DNA from 4 places in the Nocardioides sp. AN3 genome. Region 1 is predicted to be linked to each of the others. Evidence: riboswitches for the same ligand, from Rfam matches in the RefSeq annotation. Region 1 holds a riboswitch; each other region holds the start of a gene.
The links. A riboswitch is a leader RNA that binds a small molecule or an ion and turns the genes downstream of it on or off. The one in region 1 is predicted to bind cobalamin.
Positions count from the first base shown of each region.

Region 2: another riboswitch for cobalamin. It lies ahead of ACYQ1K_RS16140 (CbtB domain-containing protein); the one in region 1 lies ahead of ACYQ1K_RS10475 (hypothetical protein).
Region 3: another riboswitch for cobalamin. It lies ahead of cobN (cobaltochelatase subunit CobN); the one in region 1 lies ahead of ACYQ1K_RS10475 (hypothetical protein).
Region 4: another riboswitch for cobalamin. It lies ahead of ACYQ1K_RS16175 (VWA domain-containing protein); the one in region 1 lies ahead of ACYQ1K_RS10475 (hypothetical protein).

Region 1 is NZ_BAAIGC010000007.1:79,435-86,517, forward strand. It holds gene gatA (Asp-tRNA(Asn)/Glu-tRNA(Gln) amidotransferase subunit GatA) at 1-923, shown strand, start outside; gene gatB (Asp-tRNA(Asn)/Glu-tRNA(Gln) amidotransferase subunit GatB) at 920-2,413, shown strand; gene ACYQ1K_RS10470 (NYN domain-containing protein) at 2,415-3,188, shown strand; cobalamin riboswitch at 3,213-3,358, shown strand; gene ACYQ1K_RS10475 (hypothetical protein) at 3,427-4,506, shown strand; gene ACYQ1K_RS10480 (hypothetical protein) at 4,509-5,360, shown strand; gene ACYQ1K_RS10485 (energy-coupling factor transporter transmembrane component T family protein) at 5,401-6,546, shown strand; gene ACYQ1K_RS10490 (ABC transporter ATP-binding protein) at 6,543-7,083, shown strand, end outside.
Region 2 is NZ_BAAIGC010000014.1:29,673-36,755, reverse strand. It holds gene cobBC (bifunctional hydrogenobyrinic acid a,c-diamide synthase/histidinol phosphate aminotransferase CobBC) at 1-556, shown strand, start outside; gene cobT (nicotinate-nucleotide--dimethylbenzimidazole phosphoribosyltransferase) at 569-1,609, shown strand; gene ACYQ1K_RS16155 (adenosylcobinamide-GDP ribazoletransferase) at 1,612-2,406, shown strand; gene ACYQ1K_RS16150 (cobalamin biosynthesis protein) at 2,403-3,338, shown strand; gene ACYQ1K_RS16145 ((2Fe-2S) ferredoxin domain-containing protein) at 3,335-4,099, shown strand; adenosylcobalamin (AdoCbl) riboswitch at 4,097-4,246, shown strand; gene ACYQ1K_RS16140 (CbtB domain-containing protein) at 4,249-4,476, shown strand; gene ACYQ1K_RS16135 (CbtA family protein) at 4,497-5,276, shown strand; gene ACYQ1K_RS16130 (cobalt-precorrin-6A reductase) at 5,294-6,037, opposite strand; gene ACYQ1K_RS16125 (cobyric acid synthase) at 6,046-7,083, opposite strand, start outside.
Region 3 is NZ_BAAIGC010000014.1:19,963-27,045, forward strand. It holds gene ACYQ1K_RS16090 (FAD-binding and (Fe-S)-binding domain-containing protein) at 1-553, opposite strand, end outside; gene ACYQ1K_RS16095 (SDR family oxidoreductase) at 550-1,557, opposite strand; gene ACYQ1K_RS16100 (glycoside hydrolase family 15 protein) at 1,561-3,336, opposite strand; gene ACYQ1K_RS16105 (MarR family winged helix-turn-helix transcriptional regulator) at 3,401-3,862, opposite strand; gene ACYQ1K_RS16110 (histidine phosphatase family protein) at 3,921-4,532, opposite strand; cobalamin riboswitch at 4,601-4,724, shown strand; gene cobN (cobaltochelatase subunit CobN) at 4,763-7,083, shown strand, end outside.
Region 4 is NZ_BAAIGC010000014.1:37,121-44,203, forward strand. It holds gene cobBC (bifunctional hydrogenobyrinic acid a,c-diamide synthase/histidinol phosphate aminotransferase CobBC) at 1-1,551, opposite strand, end outside; gene cobO (cob(I)yrinic acid a,c-diamide adenosyltransferase) at 1,562-2,176, opposite strand; gene ACYQ1K_RS16175 (VWA domain-containing protein) at 2,176-4,281, opposite strand; cobalamin riboswitch at 4,309-4,451, opposite strand; gene cbiE (precorrin-6y C5,15-methyltransferase (decarboxylating) subunit CbiE) at 4,535-5,734, shown strand; gene bluB (5,6-dimethylbenzimidazole synthase) at 5,709-6,368, opposite strand; gene ACYQ1K_RS16190 (cobalt-precorrin-4/precorrin-4 C(11)-methyltransferase) at 6,376-7,083, opposite strand, start outside.

The DNA.
Region 1 (7,083 bases):
CCGCGACGCTGCCTGAGTCAGGTGGCAAGGTGACCGGCCTCGTCGAGGCGGCCCGTCAGGGCGCCGCAGGCGACCTGGCCGGCCTCAAGGTCGGCGTCATCAAGGAGCTCTCCGGCGACGGCTGGCAGCCCGGCGTGATGCAGCGCTTCGCCGAGGCCGTGGACCTGCTCACCAAGCTGGGCGCCGAGGTCGTCGAAGTGTCGACGCCGAGCTTCGTGCACGCGCTGGCGGCCTACTACCTGATCCTGCCGGCTGAGGCCTCGAGCAACCTCGCCAAGTTCGACGCGATGCGCTACGGCCTGCGCGTCACTCCTCCCGGAGACCCGAGCGCCGAGGACGTCATGAAGGCGACCCGCGACGCCGGCTTCGGCGACGAGGTCAAGCGCCGGATCATCCTGGGCACCTACGCGCTCTCGTCGGGCTACTACGACGCCTACTACGGGCAGGCGCAGAAGATCCGCACGCTCATCATCGAGGACTTCAACCGCGCGTACGCCGACGTCGACGTGCTCGTCAGCCCCACCGCGCCGACGACCGCCTTCAAGCTCGGCGAGAAGCTCGACGACCCGATCGCGATGTACCTCAACGACCTCGCGACCATCCCCGCCAACCTGGCCGGCGTCCCGGGCATCTCGGTGCCCGCCGGCCTGGCCCCGGAGGACGGCCTGCCGGTCGGCTTCCAGATCCTCGCGCCCGTGCTCGAGGACGCGCGGCTCTACCAAGTCGGAGCCGCCCTCGAGTCCGCGCTCATCCAGCAGTGGGGTGCCCCGCTGACGCCAACGGGTCTCGATATGCCGGGTCTCGATACGCCCTCGCCTAGCGGCTCGGGCTACTCGACCAACGAGAGGTCTAGCGGCTCGGGCTACTCGACCAACGAGAGGTCTAGCGGCTCGGGCTACTCGACCAACGAGGAGAAGCAGTGACCGACACGCTCATTGGGTTCGACGAGGTCCTCGAGGACTTCGACCCGGCGCTGGGCCTCGAGGTCCACGTCGAGCTCAACACGGCGACGAAGATGTTCTGCGGCTGCCCGACGGAGTTCGGCGCCGAGCCGAACAGCCAGGTCTGCCCCACGTGCCTCGGGCTGCCCGGTGCGATGCCGGTGGTCAACCGCAAGGCCGTCGAGTCCGCCATCCGCATCGGCCTCGCGCTCAACTGCTCGATCGCCGAGTGGTGTCGCTTCGCCCGGAAGAACTACTTCTACCCGGACATGCCGAAGAACTTCCAGACCTCGCAGTACGACGAGCCGATCGCGTTCGACGGCTACATGGACGTGGAGGTCGAGGGGGAGACGTTCCGCATCGGCATCGAGCGGGCGCACATGGAGGAGGACACCGGCAAGACCACCCACATCGGTGGAGCGACCGGCCGCATCCACGGCGCCGACCACTCGCTCGTCGACTACAACCGAGCCGGCATCCCCCTCATCGAGATCGTCACCAAGCCGATCACCGGCACCGGCGCCAAGGCGCCTCTGGTCGCTCGTGCCTACGTCGCCGCGCTGCGCGAGCTGATCCTCGCGCTCGGGGTCTCGGACGCCCGGATGGAGCAGGGCTCGATGCGCTGCGACGTGAACCTGTCGCTGGCGCCGAAGGGCTCCGAGGTGCTCGGCACCCGCACCGAGACGAAGAACGTCAACTCGCTGCGCTCGGTCGAGCGGGCGGTCCGCTTCGAGATGAGCCGCCACGCCGGCGTACTCCTCGATGGCCGGAAGGTGCTGCAAGAGACCCGCCACTTCCACGAGGACACCGGCACGACGTCGCCCGGCCGCGAGAAGTCGGATGCGGAGGACTACCGCTACTTCCCCGAGCCCGACCTGGTGCCGATCGCACCGTCGCGCGAGTGGGTCGAGGAGCTGCGCGGCACGCTGCCCGAGCCGCCGGCCGAGCGCCGGGCCCGGCTGCAGACCGAGTGGGGCTTCTCCGACCTGGAGATGCGCGACGCGGCCGCGGCCGGAGCGCTCGCGCTCATCGAGGAGACCGTCGCCGCCGGAGCGGCGCCACAGGCCGCCCGCAAGTGGTGGCTCTCCGAGCTCGCCCGCCGTGCCAACGACGTGGGCGTCGAGCTGACCGACGTCGGGGTGACGCCGGCGCAGGTCGCCGAGGTGCAGAAGCTCGTCGAGGCCGGCACGGTCAACGACAAGCTGGCGCGCCAGGTCTTCGAGGGCCTGTACGCCGGCGAGGGCTCGCCCGCCGAAATCGTCGCCGCCCGCGGGCTCGCCGTGGTCTCCGACGACGGCGCCCTGTCGGCCGCGGTCGACAACGCCATCGCCGCCAACCCCGATGTCGCGGACAAGATCCGGGACGGCAAGGTCGCCGCAGCAGGTGCGCTCATCGGTGCGGTCATGAAGGAGATGCGTGGCCAGGCCGACGCCGGCCGGGTGCGCGAGCTGATCCTCGAGAAGCTCTCCTGACGTGGCGGAGCCGTTCAGGATCGCGTTGCTCATCGACGCGGACAACGCGGATGCCTCGAAGATCGACTCGATCCTCAACGACCTCGCCGAGTACGGCGAGTGCAACATCCGCCGTGCGTACGGCAACTGGACCAAGCCCAACCTGAAGCGGTGGGTGGAGGAGCTGCACGGGGCCGCGATCCGTCCGATGCAGCAGTTCGACCTGACCACCCACAAGAACGCCTCCGACATGGCGCTGGCCATCGACGCGGTCGAGCTGCTCCACGCGGCCTCACCGGACGCCTTCGCGATCATGTCGAGCGACTCCGACTTCACCCCGCTCGTCCACTACCTGCGAGAGAAGGGCCGCGCCGTCTACGGCTACGGCCGCGCGAACACGCCGGCGCCGTTCCAGAGCGCCTGCACCCGGTTCACCGTGGTCGACCGGCTCGGTGAGGACGAGTCCGAGGTGGACGCCGACGAGAACCGGAGCGCCGACGCCGAACCGACCTCCGACGGGCGCGCCAGGGTCCCCAGCGGCGACCTCAAGGGCAACTCCGGCCTCGTCCGGCTGCTGCGCAGCGCCATCCGCGGAGCCGCCGAGGAGGACGGGTGGGCGGCGGTGTCGAAGGTCGGCCAGAAGATCCGCAACCAGTCCTCGCTCGACTGGCGCAACTACGGCTACGCGACGCTGACGAAGCTGCTGGCCGCGACGGAGCTCTTCGAGCTGCGCGACGAGGGCACGCCGGCCGTGTCCGTCCGCGATCCCCGCGATCCCCGCGAGGCCAAGGGCTGAGAGGGCGGGTTGGGTCTGGGACTGACTGCGGGGTTAGGCTTCGGCCGCTACATCTCCACATTCATCACGCCCGCGCGTGGGGGAAGCCGGTGAGAGTCCGGCACTGACCCGCAACCGTGTGCCCCTGCCCAGGGGCGAGTCGGACCACCCGCCGCGACGCGTCCTGACAACCACGCTGTCGCGGACAACAGCGGGTGTGCTCGCGAGGCCCTCCCGCTGGTGCAGCGGGAAGGAAACCATGCGACTCCTCCTCCGATCAGCCGCCGCCCTCACCGGTGGACTGCTCATGATCCCGGCTCTCTCCTCGCCTTCGATGGCGGCGACGCCCTCCGCGCAGGCCGGCTCCTGGCTTGCTCGACAGATCTCGACCGGCGTCGTGCACAACAGCCAGTACGACTTCGACGACTACGGGCTCACGGCCGACACGGCTGTCGCGCTCAAGGCCATCGGTGGTCACAAGAAGGCGCTCACGAAGACGCGGCGGACGCTCGCCGCGCACGTGAACAGCTGGACGACGGGCGTCGACTACGGCGCCAGCAGCGACGTGTTCGCGGGGTCCGTCGCCAAGGCGGCGGTCACGGCCAAGACGCTGGGCGGCAACCCTCGTTCGTTCGGGGGCGTCAACCTGATCAAGCGTCTGAACGCTCGGGTCATCACGTCCGGCCCGGCCAAGGGGCGGATCCATGACGCGGGTTCGGCAGACTACGCCAACACCGTCGGGCAGGCGCTCGCGGCACGGGCACTCTCCGACGCCGGCTCGCCGCGAGCGCGCATCGTCGTGCGGTTCCTGCTCGCCCAGCAGTGCTCGGCGGGCTACTTCCGGCTCACCTTCTCGGCCGCCTCGTCCTCGTCGCAGAAGTGCGTCCCCGGAGACGTCGTCGGCAGTGCGCCCGACCCCGACACCACCTCGCTGGCCCTGCTGAGCCTGCACAGCATCAAGCACCCCTCGGCCGGGGTCCGGGCCTCGATCGCGAAGGCCACGCGTTGGCTCAAGCGTCACCAGCGCCACGACGGGTCCTTCATCGGTGGCCCGACGACGGCCACCCCCAACGCGAACAGCACCGGGCTTGCCGGCTGGGCTCTCGGTGAGGTCGGCGCCTGCAAGCAGGCCCGCAAGGCGGCCTCCTGGGTCAAGCGCCTGCAGGTGACGAGCAAGAACGCCACGGACAAGCTCGCGCACGAGCACGGCGCGATCGCGTACGACGCCACCGCCCTCGCCGCCGCTCGAGCCGCCGGGATCACCACCACGTCCCAGGACCAGTGGCGTCGCGCCACGGCGCAGGCCGGCCCGGCGCTGCGCTTCCTCCGCGGCTGCTGACGATGGCCCCGCTGAGCACGATGGCCAAGCTGGTCGCCGCGGTGATGATCACCGCGGCGGCCACGCTGGCATTGCCCTCCGCACCGGCTCAGGCAGCGTCGTGCTCGGCGGAGCAGGTCAGCGTCGTCGTCGACTACGGCGCGCTCGGTGGCGGCACGGCGGCCGGGTGCGGCACCGGATCGACCGCCGACAAGGCGTTCACCAGCGCCGGCGTCTCCCTCGGTCGGCTGACCGGACAGCCGGGGGTCGTCTGCAAGGTCAACGGCAAGCCGTCGCAGGGCAGCTGCTTCACGACGACGTCCTATTGGGGCTTCTTCGTCGACAACGGCAAGGGCTGGGTCTACGCCTCACAGGGCGTCTACTCGCAGGCCGTCGGCGCCGGCGACTCCGTCGCGCTCGCCTGGCAGTGCAGCGGCACGCCGCGCAAGCCCGGTCAGACCGGCTCATGCTCGACCCCGACGCGATCGGCCTCGACCGCGCCGAAGCCGAAGCCGAGCAACACCCGCACGCCACGGCCCTCGAAGGCGCCAGCCACCCGCGCGACCAGCAGCGTCGCACCGAAGGGCCCCACGACCCCGAGCGCGAGTGCGACGACGACCGCGCCGTCGGCCAGCCCATCGCGCAAGCCCGGGCCGAAGTCGTCGCCGTCACCCGCATCGAGCTCGGCCATCGCGGTCGCGACGACGAGCGCCGACCCGACCCCGAGCGCATCGATGAGCCCGACGACGGAGGCGGCCATCACGCCGGCGTCGAGCGAGAGCAGTGGTGGCATGCCCGGTTGGGTCCCGCCCGTGCTCATCGCGGTGCTGGCGGCCGCGGCCGGTGGGATCGCCTGGGCCAGACGGGCGCGATGAGCCGGCGATGACTCTGCGATGACCCTGTGATGACCGCCCGATGACGAGGATCGCCCGCGATCTGCACCCGGTCGCTTGGTGGCTGTGGGCGATCGGGCTGGCGGCGTACGCCTCCCAGACCACCAACCCCTGGCTGCTGCTGATGCTGATCGGCGCCGCAGCGGTGGTGGTCAGCGCCAGGCGCTCCGACCAGCCGTGGGCCGGCTCGTTCCGGATCTACCTCATCGCCGGGGCGGTCATCGTCGCCATCCGCGTGGTCTTCCGGATCCTGCTGGGTGGGGCGGTCGGCGGCACCGTGATCGTGCACCTCCCGCAGATCCCGCTGCCGGGTTGGGTCCTCGGCATCACGCTCCTGGGGCCGGTGACGCGGGAGTCGGTCCTCGCTGGCCTCTACGACGGGCTCCGGCTCGCGACGATCGTCATCTGCGTCGGCGCGGCCAACTCCCTCGCCAACCCCAAGCGGCTCCTGCGCAGCATGCCGGCCGCGCTCTACGAGGTGGGCACCGCCGTCGTCGTCGCCGTCAGCGTCCTGCCGCAGCTGGCCGAGAGTGTCCAGCGGGTCCGCCGTGCTCAGCGCCTGCGCGCCGAGGTCGGTGAGCGGTCGCGCGGCGTGCGCCGTCTGCGCCGCTTCGTCGTCCCCGTGCTCGAGGACGCCCTGGAGCGCTCGCTCACCCTCGCTGCGGGCATGGACACGCGCGGCTACGGCCGCGCGGGTGACGCCACCGCGGCACAGCGCCGTCTCACGGGCTCCCTCATGATCATCGGCCTCATCGGGGTGTGCATCGGCGCGTACGCCCTCCTCGACCAGACCTTCCTCGGCGGCTCGTGGGGGCCGGTCAGCCGGGGCGCCGTGGTGCTGGCCGTGGGCGTGGGGGTCTGCGTCGCCGGCATGGCGTCCGCGGGACGGCGCGTGGGGCGCACGACCTACCGGCCCGACCCGTGGCGCTGGCCGGAGACCGCAGTCGCGCTGACCGGCATCGTCGTCGGCGGCGTGGGCTCGTGGGTCGCCCAGCACCAGTACGCCATCACCAACCCCGACCTCGGCGCCTCTCCGCAGGTCAGCGTCGCCGCGCTCGTCGGCGTGCTCGTCGCCCTGGCGCCTGCTGTGTTGGCTCCGACGCCCCGGCTCCCGGTCGACCGTACGCCGGCCCGCCCGTCAGCTCGCGAGGTCGAGGTGGCCGCATGAACCCGCCCCTGCTGGAGCTGCGTGGCATCACGGTGACCCTTCCCGAGCGGGCGCAGCCGGTCCTGGCGGGCGTGGACCTGGCCGTGGACGACGGCGAGCTCCTCGTGATCTCCGGACCGACCGGATCGGGCAAGTCGACGCTGCTCGGCGTCGTGGCGGGGCTGGTGCCGCGCTTCAGCGGCGGTGCCCTCTCGGGTGACGTCCTGCTCGACGGCACCTCCATCGTTCGGACGCCGCCGCGCGAGCGCGCGGCCTCCATCGGGTACGTCGGCCAGGACCCCGCCGCCGGCTTCGTCACCGACACCGTCGAGGAGGAGCTGGCCTACGGGATGGAGCAGCTCGGCCTGCCGCCGGCCACCATGCGCCGCCGCGTCGAGGAGACCCTCGACCTGCTCGGCATCGCCGACCTGCGCGACCGCGACCTGCGCACGCTGTCCGGCGGACAGCAGCAGAGGGTCGCGATCGGCTCAGTGCTCACGATGCATCCCCGGCTCCTCGTGCTCGACGAGCCCACCAGCGCGCTGGACCCCACCGCCG
Region 2 (7,083 bases), on a different contig from region 1:
CATCCGCCGACTCCTCCGGCCCGGCCGCCTGGTCGTGGTGGACGAGGCCTTCATGGACGCCGTCCCCGGCGAGATCGAGTCGCTCGCGGGCGAGCGGCTCGACGACGTCCTCGTGATTCGGAGCCTGACCAAGCAGTGGTCGATCCCGGGGATCAGGGTGGGGCACGTCGTCGGCGACCCTGTCGTCATTGCCGCGCTCGCCGCTCTGCAGACGCCGTGGTCGGTCTCCACCCCGGCGATCGCGGCCGCGGTGGCGTGCACGACCGAGGCGGCCGCGGTCGAGTCACGCCGGCGAGCCGCCACGATCGCCGACTGGCGCGGCCTCCTCGAGCGCGGTCTGGCCGAGCGTGCCATCGAGCACGTTCCGTCGTCGGCGTCGTTCGTGCTCGCCCGGCTCGGTCTGGGCGCACGAGGGGCGCTGCGCGGGGTCGGGATCGCCGTACGCCGCGCCGACACCTTCCCCGGACTCGACGACTCGTGGGCCCGCATCGCCGTGCGCCCACCCGAGACCACCGCCCGCCTCCTGACCGCCCTCGACCGGCTCGCCCCTCTCTGAGAAGGACCCGACATGCCCTACGTCTCCGCCCCCTCCGACATCGCCCGCGACCACGCCGCCAAGCGGCTCGCCGCCCTCGCCACGCCTCCCGGCGCCCTCGGCCGCCTCGGCGAGGCCGGCGTCTGGCTGGCCGCCTGTCAGGGCCAGGTCCCGCCCGCGCCGCTCGACGAGGTCCGCCTCGTCATCTTCGCCGGCGACCACGGCGTGGCCGCCCACGGCGTCTCGGCCTTCCCCTCCGCGATCACCGGCGCGATGGTGCGCACGTTCCTCGCCGGGAAGGCCGGTGTGACCGCGCTGGCGAAGGCGCACGGGGTCGCCGTACGTGTCCTCGACCTCGGCGTCGACGAGGACTTCGCCGACCTCGACGAGGCGACGCGCGCCGCCCTCACGGCGCACAAGATCCGGCGCGGCAGCGGCGCCATCCACCTCGAGGACGCCCTCACCGCCGAGGAGACCCGGGCCGCCCTCGATGCCGGAGCCGCCGTGGCGCGCGAGGAGATCGCTGCCGGAGCCCAGCTGCTCATCAGCGGCGACATGGGCATCGGCAACACGACGCCCGCCTCGGCCATGGTCGCCGCCGGGCTCGGTCTGCCCGCCTCGGAGGTCGTCGGTCGAGGCACAGGGATCGGCGACGAGGCGCTGGCAGGCAAGATCGCGGTGGTCGATGCGGCGCTGGCGCGTGCGGGAGCACGTGCGTCGGACCCGATCGAGACCCTCACCGCCCTCGGCAGCGCCGACCTCGCAGCGACCACGGGCTACCTGCTCGCCGCGGCCCAGGACGGCGTGCCGGTTCTTCTCGACGGCCTCATGAGCGTGGCCTGCGCGCTGACCGCGGACCGCATCGAGCCCGGCGCGGCCGCCTGGTACGCCGCGGGGCACCGCTCCACCGAGCCCGCCCAGTCGCTGGCGCTGGCCAAGATGGGCCTCGAGCCGCTCCTCGACCTCGGTCTGCGTCTCGGCGAGGGGTCCGGCGCCGTGGCCGCCGTGCCCGTCCTGCACAGCGCCGGCGCCCTCCTGCGCGACGTCGCTCTGCTCTCCGAGCTGGGCGGCTGAGGTTGGGCCCGGTCCTGGTCGACTCCTGGCGGCTCGCGGTCGGGACGCTCACCGCGCTGCCGGTCCGGCCGCCACGAGAGGTCGACCGCCGTCACGCCGGTCTCGCCATGCTGCTGGCCCCGCTGGCGACGCTTCCGTTGGCGCTCGCGGTGCTGGTCGTCGTCGTCCTCGGACGCGCGGCGGGTCTCGACCCGCTCGTCGTGGCGCTCCTCGCCATAGGAGCGGTCGTCCTCGGCAACCGGGCCTTCCACCTCGACGGGCTCTCCGACGTGGCCGACGGGCTGGCCGCCTCCTACGACCGCAAGCGCTCCCTGGCGGTGATGAAGACCGGGACGTCCGGGCCTGCCGGGACCGTCGCGATCGTGCTGGTGCTCGGCCTGCAGGTGGCCGGGCTGGCGGCGCTGCTGTCGGATGCAGGCCAGGGGAGCTGGGCCGCCGCGGTGCGGGCAGCGGCGCTGGCCGCTGTCGCGGTCTGCGCATCGCGGGCCGCCCTCTCGATCTGCTGCCTGCGCGGGGTGCGGCCGGCGCGCGCGGACGGCCTCGGCCGGATCTACACGCAGACGGTCGCTCCGTGGGCGGCGGCCGCGGTGTGGATCGTCGCCGCGCTGCTGCTCGCCCTCGCCGGGCGCTGGGCGGGGCTGGCGTGGTGGCGTGGGGCTCTGGCCGTGGGGGTCGCACTGCTCGTCGTCGGACTGGTGGTCGGACGTGCCCTCCGCCGCTTCGGCGGCGTGACCGGTGACGTCTTCGGAGCAGCGGTGGAGTCGGCGCTGGCCGCGGTTCTCGTGGTGCTCTCATGACGCCCCCTCTCATGACGCCCCGTGCCGTGGGGCTGATGCTCGGCTACGCCGCGGACCGGCTGCTCGGCGACCCGCGTCGCTACCACCCGGTCGCCGGGTTCGGCACGCTGGCCGGTGCGCTCGAGTCGCGAACCTACGCCGACTCCCGGCGTCACGGCGTCGCCCACACGGCGGTCCTCGTCGTGGGTGCCGTCGCCCTCGGAGCGGGCCTGGAGCGCGCGGCTGCTCCGCCGCTCGCCCGGACGTTGGTGACCGCCGTCGCCACCTGGGCCGTGCTCGGCGGTCGCTCCTTGGAGCGTGAGGCGGCCGCCGTCCATCGGCACCTCGCCGACGAGGACCTGCCCGTCGCCCGACGCCGGCTGACGCATCTGGTAGGACGCGACACCAGCCAGCTCGACGAGTCGCAGATCTCGCGGGCCGTCGTGGAGTCGGTGGCCGAGAACACCTCCGACGCCGTCGTCGCACCCCTGATCTGGGGGGCACTGTGTGGCGTGCCGGGACTCCTCGGCTACCGCGCGGCCAACACGCTCGACGCCATGATCGGTCACCGCAGCGCACGCTACGAGCGCTTCGGCTGGGCCGCCGCCCGCCTCGACGACGTCCTCAACCTCCCCGGCTCGCGGCTGTCCGGCCTCCTCACGCTGGCGGCGCGCCCGGCCCGCGCGGGACAGGCGTGGCGCGCGTGGCGACGAGACGCGGGACGCCATCCCAGCCCGAACGCCGGCGTCGTGGAGGCGGCGTTCGCCGGCTCGCTCGGGATCCGGCTGGGTGGCACGAACACGTACGACGGCAGCCGGGTCGAGCACCGGGCCGTGCTCGGCGACGGTCGTCCGCCCGAGCGTGACGATGTCGCTCGCGCGATCGTCCTGGCCCGCCGGGTGGGCCTCGGCGCCGTGGGGGCGGCCGCTGTCGTGGCGTGGGGGCGGCGGTGAGCATCGAGGCGGTGGTCCTCGTCGGCATGTCGGTCGCCGACGTCGATGCCCGCGACTCGCTGCGCGCCGCAGCGGACGAGCTCGGCGCGACGGTGGCGTTCCTGCAGATGGCCGACCCGTCGCTCTCGGCTGAGCTGACGCGGCTGGCCGACGGCGGCGCACGCCGGATCACTCTGGTCGGCGTCGGCCTCGGGCCGCTCGGCCCCGCGCACTCGTGGCTGCGACGGATCGCCGCGCACTGGTGGAGGGAGCGCGCCGGGGAGCGGCCTGTGATCGAGGTGGCCACACGGCTCGCCGACCGGACTTTCGCGGCGGACGCCGGACCGCACCATGGGCCAGCGGACGAGCTGGCCCGTGCTCTGGCCGAGATCGTGACCGAGACGAAGCCCCTCACCGGCAGCGAGCCGAGCCTCACCTCGCCGGCCTGGGAGGAGGTGACCGGTCATCGGCATCAGGTGATGGTCTGCCGGGGCCCGCGGTGCACGGCGAAGGGTGCCGTGGACGGCCTGCGGGCGATGGTGCTGGCGATGATGGAGCACGGACTGGGTGATGACGACGTGCTGCTGGTGCACACCGGCTGTCAGTTCCCGTGCAACCAGGCGCCGGTGGTCAGCGTCCAGCCGGACGATGTCTGGTACGGCCACGTCGACGCCGCCACGGCCACCGCGATCGTCGCGCACCACCTGGTTGACGGAGAACCGGTGATAAGTCACACCCTGCCACGCCGGACATCGATGGCAGCCAGGCCCGAAGTCCGCTAGCCTGCACGGGCACCACGGATGTGAGGAAGCCAGTGAGAGTCTGGCACGGTCACGCCACTGTGAGAGTCCCGTCAGGGGCTCGAAGTCAGATCTTCCGCCGTCGTGTTGTCCGCCCGTAGAGGAACGTTGCATTCCCGAAGGAGCATCACGTGAGCGTCACGTCTGCCACCCCTGTCACCATGCCCGTCGCCGGCACCGCCCTGCCGACCGTCCCGCTCCGCGAGCTCGCCCCGTGGGCGCTGCTGTTCGGTCTTCTGGCGGCGCTGGTCCTGTTCTTCGTCAGCGCCGATCAGGGCGCGATCTCGATCCCGTCCGGCACGGCGATCCACGAGTGGGTCCACGACGGCCGTCACCTGCTGGGCTACCCCTGCCACTGAGCCCCGCGGCGTACTGCCCCATGACCGCACGTGCCTTTCTCGTCCGCGGCCTGCTCGCCGGACTCCTGGCCGGCCTCGTCACCTTCTGCGTCGCCCACCAGGTGGGCGAGCCCTCCGTCGACGCCGCGATCGGTGTCGAGGAGGCCCACTCAGCCGCCGCCCACACCCACGACGCAACGGCGGAGCCCGCCCATCACCACGAGGACGGCGTCGTCGTCTCCCGGCACGACCAGCGCACGTGGGGCCTGCTGACCGGCACCCTGACCGTCGGGCTGGCCCTCGGGGGCGTCGTCGCCCTGGTCTCGGCCGCCGTGGCGGGCCGGATGCGCCGACTCACGCTTGGCCAGTCCACGGCGCTCGTCACGCTGATCGGCTTCGTGTCGTTCGCCTTCGTGCCGTTCCTGAAGTACCCCGCCACGCCGCCCGCCGTCGGCAACGCCGACACGATCGGGCAGCGCACGAGCCTGTACTTCGGGTTTCTGCTGGTCTCGGTCGTCCTGGCGATCGCGGTCACGGTCCTCGTGTTCCGGCTCGCGCCGGCGGTGGGGACGTACGGCGCCGTGGTCGGCGGCGTTGCGGCGTACGTCGCCCTCATGGCCATCGCCGGGCAGATCTTCCCGACGGTGAACGAGATCGGCGACTTCCCGGCCGACACGCTCTGGTACTTCCGGCGCGCCTCCCTCATCACGCTCGCCACCATGTGGTCGGTCATCGGCGTCGCGCTCACGGGCCTGCTGTTGCGGCTTCAGTCGCAGGAGCGGGTGGTCGTCGCTCGCCGCGAGCTCGCCGCGAGTCTCTAGTCGCCTCGCGCGATGGGTCAGGCCTGGGCCGACACGCGGCGCACCCACGCGACGGCGCTGTCGACCTCACGCACCGTGGCAACACCCGGCGGAGGCGGGGGACGGCGTACGACGACCACGGGGATCTCCCGCTCGGCTGCGGCCTGCATCTTCGGCCAGGTGTGGGCGCCGCCGGAGTTCTTGGTCACCAGGACGTCAGTGCCGTGCTGGCTCATCAGGCCGCGTTCGCCGTCGAGAGTGTAGGGCCCGCGGCTGTGGAGGAGCTCCCACGACGACGGCAGCTCGACATCGGGCGCGTCGACCACCCGAGCGAGAACCGCGTGCGACGTCAGCGCCGGGACGAACCGGGCCAGCTCCTGGCGGCCGACGGTGAGGAACGGGCGCCGGCCCAGCTCGCCCGCGAGGGCAGCGGCGGACTCGTGGTCGTCGACGCTGTGCCAGATCCGGTCGGGCCAGCTCGGGTCCGGCTCCCACCCCGGCCGCTCGAGCCGCAACAGCGGGACCTCGGTGCACGCGGCGGCCGCGTTGGCGCTGATCCCGCGCGCGAAGGGGTGCGTCGCATCGACGACCGCGTCGAAGTCGACGAGCGCCGAGCGCAGACCCGCGACGCCGCCGAACCCGCCGATCCGGACGTCGCCCACCGGCAGTCGCGGACGGGCGACGCGACCAGCAAGGGAGGACGTCACCGCGATGCCCTCCTCGACCAGGCGCGCCGCGAGCGCCCGGGCCTCACTGGTGCCGCCCAGGAGGAGCACTCTCATGCGGCCCATCAGACGGTGCCTCCCGGCGGGAGAGCGGGCAGCCCGGCAGGCGCGCCGGACTGCGCCAGGGCGAGGAGCACCACGACGTCGAGGTGTTCCTCGACGAGGTCCCCGAGCCGGTCGAGCCGGGACTCGCGCGCAGCGGGGAAGCTGACTCCCGACGGCGGCCGGCCGAGGGTCTCCGCCAGGAACGCGCCACGGAAGGCGTCGCCCTCGAGGCTCCCATGCCACATGGTGCCGAAGACGCACCCCGTCCGAGCGCCGCCGAGGAACTCCTCGCCGGCCTCTCGGGTGATCCGTCCGTGGTGGATCTCGTAGCCGCTGGCGGGCGCGCCGAGGGCAGACCCGGTCGGCAGCCGAAGCGTCTTGTCGGCGGCGAAGTCCGTGCGCACGTCGAGCAGTCCCAAGCCCGAGACCCTCGCTCCGACCTCGCCCTCGACCCCGTCGGCGTCAGTGATGGTCGTGCCGAGCATCTGGAAGCCGCCGCAGATCCCGAGGACCGGCCGTCCATGGCGCGCGTGCTCGACGATGGCGACGTCGAGTCCGCGTGAGCGCAGCCAGGCGAGGTCCGCGATGGTCGACCGCGTCCCGGGCAGCACGATGAGGTCGGCGTCGGCGAGGTCGCGCGGGTCGGATACGAACACGACGTCGAGGTCCGGCTCGAGGCCGAGGGCGTCGACGTCGGTGAAGTTGCTGATCCGGGGGAGCCGCACGACCGCGACGCGATGAGCGCCCGACCCGACAGATCGGCGTCCGTCCAGGTCGAGGGCGTCCTCGGAGTCGAGCCAGAGGCTGGGGTCCCAGGGGAGCACACCGAAGACGCGGCGCCCGGTGAGCCGTTCGAGGGACGACAGCCCGGGGGACAGGAGCTTTTGGTCCCCCCGGAACTTGTTGACGACGAATCCCGACACCAGCGCCTGGTCGGCCGCCTCCAACAGGGCCACTGTCCCGAACATCGCCGCGAAGACCCCGCCGCGGTCGATGTCGCCCACGACCACGACGGGCAGGGAGGCGTGCCGCGCGAGACCCATGTTCACGTAGTCGCC
Region 3 (7,083 bases), on a different contig from region 1:
CCTCGGCGGTGAACCGGGTGCCGTCGTAGAGCAGCACGTCCAGCGAGACGATGTTGTCGACGACCTTGCCGGTGCGCTGGGCGGTCGCGCCGCAGGAGTTGTTGCCGATCATCCCGCCCAGGGTGCAGTTCGGGTGGGTCGCCGGCTCCGGGCCGAAGCGCAGCCCCGTCGGCTCGAGCTGTCGGTTGAGGTCGTCGAGCACGATGCCCGGCTCGACGACGCAGCGACGCCGCTCGACGTCGACGGAGAGCAGGCGGTGGCAGTGCTGCGAGAAGTCGAGCACGACCGCGTGGTTCGTGCCCTGTCCGGCCAGGCTGGTCCCGCCACCCCGCGAGACGATCGGCACGCCGGCCTCGCGGCACACCGCCACGGCCTCGACGGCGGCCTCGATCGTGCGCGGGACGACGACGCCGAGCGGCACCTGCCGGAAGTTCGAGGCATCGGTGGAGTACGCCGCCCGCGAGCCGGCGTCGAAGAGGACGTCGCCGTCGACACGCTCGCGCAGGAGCGCGATGACGTCCACGCTCCCCACGTCCTCCCGGAGAGCGGTCATCGCCGGCGCCGCCCTAGCACGAGCGCCGCCGCAGCGACTCCGGCGAGCGCCGCGCCGACCGCTCCGTGGTGCTGCGAGGCCCACACCTGGTAGGACCGCCGATGGGACTGGTCGTCGAACCGTCCGTGCGCGCCGTAGTCGTGACCGGACCCGCTGTCCGTCGGCTCCCACAGGTTGGCGGGCCGGTCCGGCGACTCCGGCTGGTCGGTCTGCTGGGACCTGAAGCCCGTCCGGGCCAGATAGCGGTCCAGCAGCCCGGGCGCCACGGCGTTCGCCGCGAGCGTGAGCGCCGTGGTCCCCCCGACCCAGTACTCCCGGCGAAGCGGGTGGTCTGCGGCGTAGACGACCGCGTCGGCGGCGACCTCGGGCTGGTAGATCGGCGGCACGGGCTGCGCGCGCCGGGGCAGCCGCGAGAGCACCCAGTCGAACTGCGGGGTGTTGACCGCAGGCATCTGCACCATCGTGACGCGGACGTTGCTGTGGTCGTGCATCAGCTCGGTGCGCAGCGACTCGTGGAAGCCCTGGATGGCGTGCTTGGCGCCGCAGTAGGCCGACTGCAAGGGGATGCCACGGTAGGCCAGCGCCGAGCCGACCTGGACGATCGTGCCCCGGTCGCGCGGCAGCATTCGCCTCAGCGCGGAGCGGGTGCCGTTGACGTAGCCGAGATAGCTGACCCGCGTGGTCCGGTCGAACTCCTCGGGCTCGATGTCGACGAACCTGGCGAACACCGAGCTGAACGCCACGTTGACCCAGACGTCGATGTCGCCGAGCTCCGCCTCGATCCGCGAGGCGGCCTCCTCGACCGCCGCCTGGTCGGCCATGTCGACGCTGATCGGCAGAGCACGCGCACCGGCCGCCTCGACGTCCGCGGCGGCACCGGTGAGCCCCTCCTCCCCGCGGGCGAGCAGCGCCACGGAGTCGCCTCGCGCGGCGAACGCCCGCGCGGTCGCCCTCCCGATCCCTCCGGACGCTCCGGTCACCACGACCACTCGTCGGTCGGTCATCCCTCACCTCTCCTCTGCGTCGAAGCCGTTCGCGTCGACGCCGGCGCGGCCCAGCTCGTGGGCGGTCTCCATGAGCAGCGCGTGGGCGAACGCCTGCGGCAGGTTGCCGCGCAGCTGGCGCTGCACGACGTCGTACTCCTCGGCGAACAGGCCCGCCGGCCCGAGTGCGCCGCGGTTGCGCTCGAACCAGCGCACGGCCTCGGTCACCCGTCCCTGGACCAGGCACGCGAGCGACATGTGGAACCCGCTCAGCACGAACGCGCCCTCGGCGTCGTGTAGCGGGGTGTTGTCGGAGTGGCGGAACCGGTAGACGAAACCGTCGTCGGCCAACTCGGCGACCACAGCCTGCCACGTGCGGACCTGGCGCGGGTCGTCGGGCGGCACGGCACCGCGGATCCCCGGCAGCAGCAAGGAGGCGTCGACCCGCGGATCATCGGGCGCCCGCTGCCAGCGACCGTCGGGGTGGAGGCAGTCGCGGTCGACGGAGTCGATCAGCGCGTCGGCCAGCCCAGACCATGAGGAGCCGACCCGGTCCGGCCGCTGCCGAGCGACCGCCCGCAGGCCGGCGGCGCACATGAGGCGGGAGTGGGCCCAGCGGTCGTTCGACAGCTCCCAGATCCCGCCGTCGGGCTCCTCGCCCCGCTTCTCGATCGAGGCGATGAGGATCTCGACCGCCTTCCAGCCGTCGCCGTCGAGGCGCTCCGCGCGGTCGGCTGCGGCCAGCAGCAGCAGCGACTCGCCGAAGGCGTCGAGCTGGAACTGGGCGCCTGCGTGGTTGCCGACCTGGGTCGGCGCGCCGGGATAGCCGGGCATCGACAAGCGGCGCTCGTCGGGCACGCGGTCGCCGGTGACGGTGTACGCCGGCAGCAGGTGCGGCCCGTCCTCGTGCACCCGGGTCGTGACGAACCGGACGGCTGCGTCCAGCAGCTCGTGCCCGCCCACCACGGCGGCCGCCTGCCCGGCGTAGCACTGGTCGCGGATCCAGGCGTAGCGGTAGTCGTAGTTGCGACCCTGCTCGGCACGCTCGGGCAACGCCGTGGTCGCCGCGGCGACCATGCCGCCGGTCGCGCTGGTGAGGCCTCGGAGCACGGCGTAGGAGTGCCGCGAGTCGCCGGGTGCGGCCGAGCCGCTCAGATCGGGAACCGCGTCCTTCCAGGCCCGCTCGGTGGCGGCCCAGGTCAGGCCCGGCTCGGGGGTCGCCCGGGGGAGGGAGGAGTCGCTGATCTCGAGCACGAGGTCGTGGTGGCGGCCCTCGGGGACGACCAGGTCCAGCACGAGCCCCCCGTCCTCCAGCCGCGCCGACCCGGCGCCGGTCCAGCGGATCCGGAGAGGCCCGCTCCGGCCCTCCCAGACGTCGTCTTCACGACGTACCTCCATCGGGTCCTCGCCGAAGCGCGCGCAGCACTCCATCGTGACGCGCACGTGCGCCTCCCCGAGGTGCGCCTCCACGCGGCGCAGCAGCACCAGCCGGTTGCGGTCGCCGGGGAAGGCGAGCGCCTCCCGCGACTCCACGACCGACGTGGTCGTCACCCAGCGGCTGCGCCAGATCAGGGTGTCGCGCTCGTAGTAGCCACCCCACACGAACCGCGGGTCGGCGGGGGTGATGGCGTAGCCGCCGTTGCCGCCCAGCAGCGAGGCGAAGACGGTGTCGTCGTGCCAGCGCGGAGCGCAGAGGAACGCGATGTCGCCCCGGGGACCGATCAGCGCGCCGCGCTCACCGTCGGCGAGAAGCGCATACTCGCTCAGGGTGTGCGGCGGAAAGCCTGCCGAGGACACCATGCACGCTCGGTACCCCGCAGCGGGACCGATACATGCCGAGACGCATGGATCAGTCAGGTTCGCGTCAGGCGTCCTCGACGGGCCAGATCGCGTCGCCGTCCTCGTCGGCCGCCGCGTCGAAGGCACGCATCACCCGCACGGCATCGGCGCGGTCGCGCTCCCCCATCGCGGCGAGGACCGACGCGATCTCCTCACGACGCCGCCGTGTCACGGCGTCCAGCGCCTCGCGGCCCAAGGGGGTGACCGTGATGACGATCGTGCGCGCGTCGACGTCGGACCGGTCCCGCTGCACCAGCCCCAGGCGGCCGAGGCGCTCGACCAGCCTGCTGACGTTCGACTGGTTGATGCCGAGCAGCTCCTGCAGCGAGCTGACGGTGTCGCCACGGCCCGACGCGACGAGGACGAGGGCCCGATGCTGCGCCGGCGTCAGGGCGACCGGCGAAGCGGCGATCGACCGGACCGCCACGCCGACGAGCGCCCGGCTCGCGGTGATGAAGGCGTCCACGAGCTCCGAGTCGTCGGTCACGGTGCACCTCCCTGCAGTGTCGGCGTGCGGCCCATCATCCTGCTAGGACCCACCTCGGTCACGCCGGACGGCCATCACGCCGCTCCGCGGCCGAAAGCCAGGCGATGTCCCCGCCCGGGGCGATCCGCGCGACGTCGCCGTTGCCGACCTCGACCCACGGCGCCTCGTGAGGAGGAACGCCGCTCACGTGCGCGAGGGCGGCCCTGATCGCGTCGCCGTGCGACACGAGGACCGTCGGAGTCGTCGGGTCCAGTGCGTCGAGGACGGCGGCCATCCGGCGGCGTACGTCGTCCACCGACTCTCCGCCCGCCATCGGAAGTGCGGGGTCGGACCAGTCGTGCGCCTCGGCGACGGCCCAGGTGTGCTCGTAGTCCCGACCCTCGAGCGTGCCGAGGTGCTGCTCGCGGAGGCGCTCGTCGTGCTCGGCGTCGAGACCGAGGCGGTCCGCGATCACGCGCGCCGTCTCGACCGCCCGCGTGAGATCGCTGGTCACCACCCGGCCGCAGCGCTGGCCGCCGACTGCGAGGTCGGCGGCGATCGCCTGAGCGGCGGCGTGCGCCTGCTCGAGCCCCAGCTCGGTCAGACGTGGATGAGCCGTCTGGCCCTGGGTGAGCCGGAGGACGTTCCACTCCGACTGGCCGTGCCGCACGAAGTAGACCGGAGCCGTCACGCGGGCCATTCAACCGTGCGCCTGACCTCGCAACCGATGCCGCCCTGTCTCCCGAGGGGCCCGTCCCGTAGGCTGCGGCTGCTCGTGGTGCAGGAACCCGGTGTGACTCCGGGGCGGTTCCGCCACTGTGACGCCGGCCCGCTCCAGCTGGGGCCGGCGCAGCCAGACACTGGCCGCGGGTCGATCCGACCGGCTCAACGGGGCGAGAACCCCGAAGGAGGACCCGCGCCATGCGCATCGCGCTGCTGTCCACGTCCGACACCGACCTCCTCTCGGCCCGTGCCGGCGGGGCCGACTTCGCGCTCGCCAACCCGGCCCGTGCCACCGACGCGCAGCTGCAGGCGTCAGTCCGCGGCGCCGACCTCGTCGTCGTACGCCTCCTGGGCTCCCCCCACGACCTGTGGCCGGGTCTTGCCTCGGTGCGCCAGGCCGGGACGCCGCTCGTCGTCCTCGGCGGGGAGCAGCAGCCCAGCGCCGAGCTCATGGAGCTCTCCACCGTGCCCATGGGGGTCGCGGCGGAGGCACACCGCTACCTCGCCGAGGGTGGCCCCGCCAACCTCCGCCAGCTGCATGCGTTCCTCTCCGACACCGTCCTGCTGACCGGCGAGGGGTTCGAGCCGCCCGCCTCCATCCCGGCGTGGGGGTTCGCGCCGCGGCCCGGTCTCGATACGCCCTCGCCCAGCGGCTCGGGCTACTCGACCAACGACAGCTCCGATGGTCGAGTAGCGAGCGCCAGCGAGCGTATCGAGACCCTTCCCCGCATCGGCGTTCTCTACTACCGCGCCCACGAGGCGAGCGGCAACAACGGGTTCGCGCACGCGCTCGCCGACGCGGTCGACGCGACCGGTCTGGCGGTCGGCGTGCCGATCTTCGCCGGCTCCCTGCGGTCGGCCCCCGACGAGCTCTACGAAGCGCTGGGCACCCTCGACGCACTGGTCGTCACCGTCCTCGCGGCCGGCGGCAGCGTCCCGGCGGGCGCGAGCGCGGGCGGTGACGACGAGGCGTGGGACGTCGAGCGGATGGCCGCGCTGGACATCCCCGTCCTGCAGGGCCTGTGCCTCACCAGCAGCCGCGAGGAGTGGGAGGCCTCCGACGACGGCGTCACGCCCCTGGACTCCGCGACCCAGATCGCCATCCCGGAGTTTGACGGACGGATCATCACGGCCCCGTTCTCGTTCAAGGAGACCGACGCCGACGGACTGCCCCGCTACGTCGCCGACCCGGAGCGGGCCGCGCGCGTGGCCGGGATCGCGGTCAACCATGCACGCCTTCGCCGCGTCCCCAACGCCGAGAAGCGGCTCGCGCTGGTGCTGTCGGCCTACCCGACGAAGCACGCACGCATCGGCAACGCGGTCGGGCTCGACACCCCGGTCTCCGCCATCCGGCTGCTACGGCGGCTGCGCGACGAGGGCTACGACCTCGGGGCGCCCGAGGATCTGCCCTGGCTGGACGCTGACGACACCGAGGCCGGCGACGCGCTGATCCATGCGCTCATCGCGGCCGGTGGCCAGGACGAGGAGTGGCTGACCTCCGCGCAGCTCACCGACGCGCACGTGCGGATCAGCAAGAGCCATTACGACGCCTGGACCGCCGACCTCCCCGCCGACCTGCGGGAGGCGATGGTGACGGCGTGGGGCGAGTCGCCGGGCAGCCTCTTCGTCAACGATGACGGCGACCTCGTGCTCGCGACGCTGCAGGCGGGCAACGTCGTCATCCTCATCCAACCGCCGCGTGGGTTCGGCGAGAACCCGGTCGCGATCTACCACGACCCGGACCTTCCGCCGTCGCACCACTACCTGGCGGCGTACCGCTGGCTCGAGGCCCGTCGCGAGCACGGCGGCTTCGGGGCCGATGCCGTCGTCCACCTCGGGAAGCACGGCTCGATGGAGTGGCTTCCCGGCAAGAACGCCGCCCTTTCGGCCTCCTGCGGCCCCGACGCGGCGATCGGCAGCATGCCGCTGATCTACCCGTTCCTCGTCAACGACCCCGGCGAGGGCGCCCAGGCCAAGCGGCGGGCGCACGCCACGATCGTCGACCACCTGGTGCCGCCGATGGCGCGGGCCGAGGCGTACGGCGACATCGCGCGGCTCGAGCAGCTCCTCGACGAGCACGCCAACATCGCCTCGATGGACCCGGCGAAGCTGCCGGCCGTCCGCGGCGAGATCTGGCAGCTCATGCACGCCGCCGAGATGCACCGCGACCTGGGGCTCGACGAGCGTCCCGACGACGAGGAGTTCGACGACTTCCTGCTCCACGTCGACGGGTGGCTGTGCGAGATCAAGGACGCCCAGATCCGTGACGGCCTGCACGTGCTCGGCGCCGCGCCGACGGGCGAGGCGCGGGTCAACCTGGTCCTCTCGATCCTGCGCGCCGCGCAGGTGTGGGGCGGCGTCGGGAACGCCGTGCCCGGGTTGCGCGCGGCGTTGGGTCTCGATACGGCCTCGCCTGGCGGCTCGGCCTCCTCGACCAGCGAGGAAGCCGCTGGTCGAGTAGCGAGCGCCAGCGAGCGTATCGAGACCGACCTCGTTGAGGCCCGGGCGCGTGAGCTGGT
Region 4 (7,083 bases), on a different contig from region 1:
CGCCGGGCGGGGTCCCGCGTAGACGTTCACCGCGAAGTCCACCAGTCCCCCGCCGACCTCGACGTCGCCGTGGTGGCGCAGTGGATCGGCCGGCTGTCCGTCCTCGGGGACGTCATGCGAAGTGGCTGCTCTGACAGCCGCGTCGCATGACGTCCCGACGGCTCCCCGGCTCGCGTGGGGTGTGGCCGAGAGGGGTGTGGCCGCGTGGACCGCGTCGGCGAACCGCTGGGCGAGGTGCGGGTGGCCGGCCCAGTGCACATGGAGGTACGACGCGTGCCAGGTCGGTCCGGTGAAGCCCGTCGCCTCGCCGTCGATGGTCCACGCGGCGACCTCCCCGCTCTGCGGCAACGTCCGCGTCCGGTGGAACTCGTGTCCTGTGACCTGCTCCCCCACGCGTGTCAGCAGCGAGTCGGAGGCCGCCGTCACGGTCGGGTAGCGCAGCGTCAACCGGTCCGACATGGCGGCCTGCGCCGGGATGGAGCCTGCCATCGGGACGCCGTCGAGTGACTCGGCGAGATAGAGCAGCCCCGCGCACTCGGCCACGGTCGGGATGCCGGCCGCGACGGCGTGACGCAGGTCGTCGAGCAGGCGGCGGTTGGCGGCGAGCTCGGCGGCGTACACCTCCGGGAAGCCGCCGCCGAGGTAGATCCCAGCGGTCCCCGGGGGCAGCGCATCGTCGGACAACGGGTCGAACACCGCGACCTCGCATCCGGCCGCGCGGAGGAGCTCCTCGGTCTCGGCGTAGCGGAACGTGAACGCCCGCCCCCCTGCAACGGCGACGACCGGCCGGCCTCCTCCACCGGGGCGCACGACCGTGGTCGGATCCCACGGTGTCGCGTCGAGGTCCGGCGCGCTGCGGGCCACGGCGAGCACCGCGTCGAGGTCCAGGTGAGCGGCGACCTGCTCGCCCAGGTGCTCGACCATCGAGGCCGAGCCGTCGCGCTCGGCCGCCGGCACCAGGCCGAGGTGCCGCGACGGTGTGGCGAGGCGGTCGTCGGGCGGGATGGCGCCGAGCACCGCGACGCCCGCACGCTCGACAGCGCTGCGGATCTCGTCGAGGTTGCGGCCGGGTCGCGCGCGGTTGAGGATGACGCCGGCGAGGCGTACGTCGGGGTCGAAGGCGGCCATCCCCGCGACGATGGCGCCGGCCGAGCGGGACAGGCGCGCGACGTCGAGGACGAGCACGACCGGGGAGCTCGTGAGGGTCGCGACGTGCGCCGTCGAGGCGAAGCCGTCGGATTCGAGGCGGCCGTCGTACAGCCCCATCACGCCCTCCACGACCGCGATGTCCGCGCCGGCCGCGCCGTGCAGGAGCAGCGGGACGACGAGCTCCTCGCCGACGAGGTGCGGGTCGAGGTTGCGCCCCGGCCGACCCGTCGCCAGGGCGTGATAGCCCGGGTCGATGTAGTCCGGACCCGCCTTGTGGCCACTCACGCTCAGGCCCCTCCCGTGGGGGCCGTCTGCCCGCAGGGCCGCCATGAGCCCCGTGGCGACGGTCGTCTTGCCCTGGCCGGTCGACGGCGCCGCGACGACGAGGCGCGGCAGGCTCACCACGCCGGGCTCACCATTCGATGCCCCTCTGACCCTTCTGGCCGGCGTCCATGGGGTGCTTGACCTTGGTCATCTCGGTGACCAGGTCGGCGGCGGCGACGAGCCGCGGGTCGGCGTACCGTCCCGTGATCACCACGTGCTGGTGACCGGGGCGGGTGCTGAGGGTGTCGACGACGTCGTCGACGTCGACCCAGCCCCACTTCATCGGATAGGTGAACTCGTCCAGGACCAGCAGGTCGTGGGTTTCGTCGGCCAGCCGGCGCTTGATCTCCTGCCAACCCTCGACGGCAGCGGTCTCGTGGTCCTCGGCGTCGCCCTGCTTGCGGGTCCAGGACCAGCCGGAGCCCATCTTGTGCCACTCGACCGGACCGCCGTCGCCGGTCTCCTCGTGAAGGCGGCCGAGCCGCTCGAGGACGGTCTGCTCGCCGATGCGCCACTTGGCGGACTTGACGAACTGGAAGACCCCGATCCGCCATCCCTGGTTCCAGCCGCGCAGCGCGAGGCCGAAGGCGGCGGTCGACTTGCCCTTGCCGTCGCCGGTGTGGACCGCCAGCAACGGCCGGTTGCGGCGCTGCCGGGTGGTGAGGCCGTCGTCGGGCACGGCGGTCGGCTGTCCCTGCGGCATCAGGCTGCTCCTCGGCTTCGGACGGTCGTGGTGAGCGCCTCGGCGCTCACCTCGGTGACCGGAACGTGCTCGGCGCGGAGCCGGCCGGCGAGCTCGGCGGCGAGACCCAGGCGAAGCGGGCCGATCTCGCTGTCGACGACGACGGTCGCCACACCGAGGCCCGCGAGGTGGTCGGCCGCCTGGAGCGAGCGGGCGACGGCGCCGGTGCCGCCGGTGGCGCGGCCGTCGGTGACGAGGACGAGGAGCGGGCGCAGGCGCGGGTCGCGCAGGCGCTCGCGGGTGATGACGCGGGCGGCCTCGAGCAGTCCTTCGGCGAGTGGCGTGCGGCCGCCGGCAGGAAGCTCCTCGAGGCGCGTCGCGGCGATGTCGACCGACCGGGTCGGCGGGAGCGCCACCTCGGCGCCGTCCCTGCGGAACGTCACCAGGCCGACCTTGTCGCGTCGGCGGTAGGCGTCCAGCAGCAGCGAGAGGATCGCCGTCTTCACCTGGGTCATCCGCTTGCGCGCCGCCATCGAGCCCGACGCGTCGACGCAGAAGAGGATGAGGTTGGCCTCGCGGCCCTCGCGTACGGCGACCCGCAGGTCCTCGGGTCGGAGCTCGACTCGTCGTGAGTCGCCTGCCGTGTCGCCCGCTGTGTCGCCTGCGGGGCTCGCCGTTGCTCGGCGCGCCGCCTGCTTCCCCGCGGCAGCGAGGAGCGTCTCGACGAGATCGAGTGACCCCGTCGGACCGTCCGCCCGCCGCGCGCCGACACGTCGTCCGGTCGAGGCGAGGGCGCGGCTGCGTCGGCCCGCCTCGCCGTCCCCGAGTCCGGTGACGGTGAGAAGCCGCGGCCGGAACGGCGTCCCCGCCCCCACCCGCCGGAGGTCATGCGAGTCGGTCGCCTCAGCAGCCACATCGTCTGACGTCCCGCCGGCTTCCCCCAGGACGTCATGCGAGTCGGTCGCCTCGGCAGCCACATCGTCTGACGTCCCGCCGCCGTCCCCGCCGCCGTCCCCCGGCACGTCATGCGAGTCGGTCGCCCCGGCAGCCACATCGTCGGACGTCCCGCCCCCCGGTGGCTCGGGCGGCTCCGGGGGGAGCTCCTCGTCGCCGAGGATCCGATCGAGGAGAGACTCGTCGAGTCCGGGCGCATCGAACGGGTTGCGCCGGCGCCGGTGCGGCAACGCGAGGAGCGCCGCGCGGCGGACGTCGGCGCGGGTCACCTCGTCGCGACCCGACCACGCGGCATGGGCGAGCGCAGCGCGGGCGGTGACGATGTCCGCACGCAGACCGTCGACCTCGAAGGCGGCGCAGATCTCGGCGATCTTGAGCAGCGCCGGCTCCCCGAGCCGCACCTTCGCCAGCCTCTCCCGAGCCGCCTCGATGCGCGAGGTGAGCAGCGCGTCGGAGTCGCGGAAGCGGGCCGCGAAGGCGGCGGGGTCGGCGTCGTACGCCAGCCTCCGGCGCACCACCTCGACCCGCAGCGCCGGGTCACGCGGGGCCGCCACCTCGACCGTGAGCCCGAACCGGTCGAGCAGCTGCGGGCGAAGCTCGCCCTCCTCGGGGTTCATCGTGCCGATCAGCACGAACCGTGCCGGGTGCGTCACCGAGACGCCGTCACGCTCGACGGTGGCGCGGCCCATCGCGGCCGCGTCGAGGAGCACGTCGACGAGGTGGTCGTGGAGGAGGTTCACCTCGTCGACGTAGAGAACGCCGCGGTGCGCGCGGGCGAGGAGCCCTGGCTCGTACTCGACGGCGCCCTTCGACAGCGCCCGCTCGAGGTGCAGCGACCCGAGGACGCGGTCCTCGGTGGCACCGACGGGCAGCTCGACCAGCCGCACGGGCCGGCTGACCACCTCGGCGTCGGCAGCGAACGGCCCGTCCGGGGAGAGGGTCGACGGGTCGGTCGGGTCGATCGAGAAGCGGTCGGCGGCGTAGACGTCGATGGGCGGCAGCACCGCCGCCAGCGCTCGTACGGTCGTGGACTTCGCCGTTCCCTTCTCGCCGCGGATCAGCACGCCGCCGATCTCGGGCGCGATGGTGGTCAGGACGAGGGCGAGGCCCATGTCGTCGAGGTGCTCCGCCTCGCAGCCGAGGACCGCGGAGAAGGGATAGTGCAATGGCATGTGAGGCTCCCGCTCGATTCGCCAACGTGGTTGGTCGGGCGCGGGGCCGGTCTTCGGACTTGTCAGGTCCTCTCGTGCGAGAGGCCTGATTCACCGCAGCGGGCCTGTGCCGGATTCTCACCGGCTTCCCAGATTCTCCCCGCCGGCCGTCCCCACCGTCTCCGATGGCTGGGTCGTTGGGGCACCTCGTGCCTGGGCGGCAGTCTGCCACACCCGCCGAGGTCCGCGACCCCGGCCGGTAGCGTCTGCCCGCGTGATCATCGTGGTGGGCATCGGCGCGGACGGCTGGACGGGCGTCCCGGAGCGTCATCGCACGCTCGTCCGCGACGCGACCCTCGTCCTCGGCGGCGCCCGCCATCTCGCGCTGCTCCCCGACGTGCCGGGCCAGCGCCGCGTGCCCTGGCCCACTCCCCTGCGCGCCGGCCTTCCGCGGCTGCTCGCCGAGCTCGACGGGCAGGACGTGGTGGCGCTGGCGTCGGGCGACCCGCTGGTGTCGGGCATCGGCACGACGCTCCTCGACCTCCTCGGCCCGGACGCGGTCCGCATCGAGCCTGCCGTCTCGTCGGTCGCGCTCGCCCGGGCACGGATGGGCTGGCCGGCTGAGACCACGACCGTCGTCACGGTGGTCGGACGCGACCCCCACGCCCTGCTGCGTCAGCTCGCGCCGGGCCATCGGGTGCTGGTGCTCAGCTCGGATGCGAGCACGCCCCCGACCGTGGCCGGGCTCCTGGTCGGGGCGGGGTACGCCGCCTCGCGGATGACCGTCCTCGGCGACCTGGGAGTCCCCGACGAGTGGCGTCGCGAGGCGTCAGCGGAGGACTGGGTGACCACCCCGCCCGACGACGTGCCCGCGTTGAACGTCATCGCGATCGCCTGCGCCGGGCCTCACCGCGGCGGCTGGGTGGCCGGGCTCCCGGACGACGCGTTCGAGAGCGACGGACAGCTCACCAAGCGAGACCTGCGGGCCTCGGCGCTCGCCCGACTCGCACCGACCCCCGGCGAGCACCTGTGGGACGTCGGCGCCGGAGCCGGATCCGTCGGGATCGAGTGGATGCGGGCACATCCGACCTGCACGGCCACGGCGGTCGAGGCCAGTCCCGAGCGGGCCGCGCGGATCGGCCGCAACGCTGCGGCGTTGGGCGTGCCCGGTCTCGAGGTGGTGACCGGCCGGGCACCGGACGCCCTGGCGCAGCAGCGGTTGCCCGACGCCGTCTTCATCGGCGGCGGCGCGACGATCCCCGGTGTGCTGGACGCCTGCCTCACCGCACTGGTTCCAGGCGGACGACTCGTGGTCCACGGCGTCACGCTCGAGACCGAGCAGCTCCTGGCGACCGCCTACGGCGAGCACGGCGGCGAGCTGACCCGCCTGGCGGTCGAGACGACCGCCCCGATCGGCTCGTTCACCGGCTGGACGCCGGCCCGCACCGTCACCCAGTGGAGTCTGACGCGGTGAGGGCGCCGTACCGCTCCTGGTGCACGAACCCCGCCAACGGCGACCGGTGTCGCCAGCCGAACCGCTCGAGGTCCGGCACGTCGGGCAGGTGGCTGACGGTGCCGACGCACAGCCAGGCGACCGGACGCACATGGTGGGGCAGACACACCAGTCCCGCGAGGTGCTCCTCGCGGTAGAAGCTCACCCACCCCACACCGAGGTCCTCCGCTGTCGCCGCCAGCCAGAGGTTCTGGATGGCACACACGACCGAGTAGAGTCCGGCGTCCGCGATCGCATGCCGCCCGAGCACCTGCGGGCCGCCGCGCGTCGGGTCGTAGCCGACGACGATCCCCAGGCCCGACTCGAGGATCCCCTCGACCTTGATGCGCTCGAACGCCGCCGCTCGCTCCCCCGTCAGCGACGCGGCGAACGCGGCGCGCTCCTCGGCCACATGGTCGTGGAACGCCCGCAGCGTGACCGGGTCGCGCACCAGGACGAAGTCCCACGGCTGGCTCATCCCGACGCTCGGCGCACAGTGCGCCGCCGAGAGGACCCGCTCGAGCACGTCGTCGGCGACAGGCTCGCCGGTGAACTCCCGTCGGGTGTCGCGGCGTCGGTTGATGACGTCGTAGAGATCCCTGACCCCGGACGTCACCGCCCGATCACCGCTTCACCTTGGGCGCGCGGTCGCGCGCGGCGTCGTACAGAAACGACTCCCCACCCTCGGCGACCCCCGGCTCGAGGGCACGGCCGACGAGGATCACCGCCGCCTGCCGCAACCCGGCCTGCTCGACCGCATCCGCGATCGTGGACACCGTCCCCGACAGGACCAGCTCGTCGGGCTGGCTCGCGCGGTGGACGACGACCGCCGGGCAGTCGGGGCCGTAGTCGGGCTCGATCTCCCCCATCAGACCGCGGATCCGGGTGATGGCCAGATGCAGCACGAGGGTGGCCCGGGTCGCGGCGAACGCGGCGAGGGACTCGGTCTGCGGCATCGCCGTGGACCGCGCCTGCGCGCGGGTCAGCACCACCGACTGGGCGAGCAGCGGGACCGTCAGCTCGCGGCCGACGAGGGCGGCCGCCGCGGCGTACGCCGGCACCCCCGGGGTGACGTCCCACGGCACCCCGGCCGCGTCGAGCCGCCGGGTCTGCTCCGTGAGCGCCGAGTAGACCGACGGATCTCCCGACACGAGCCGGACGATGTCACGGCGTGCCCGGTGCGCCTCGACCAACCGGCCGGTGATCTCGTCGAGGTCCAGGTCCTGGGTGTCCACCAGCTCGGCCGACGGCCCGACCAGAGCGAGGACCTCGGGATCGAGATAGGTGCCCGGGAAGAGCACGAGCTCCGCCGCAGCGAGGAGGCGCGTCGC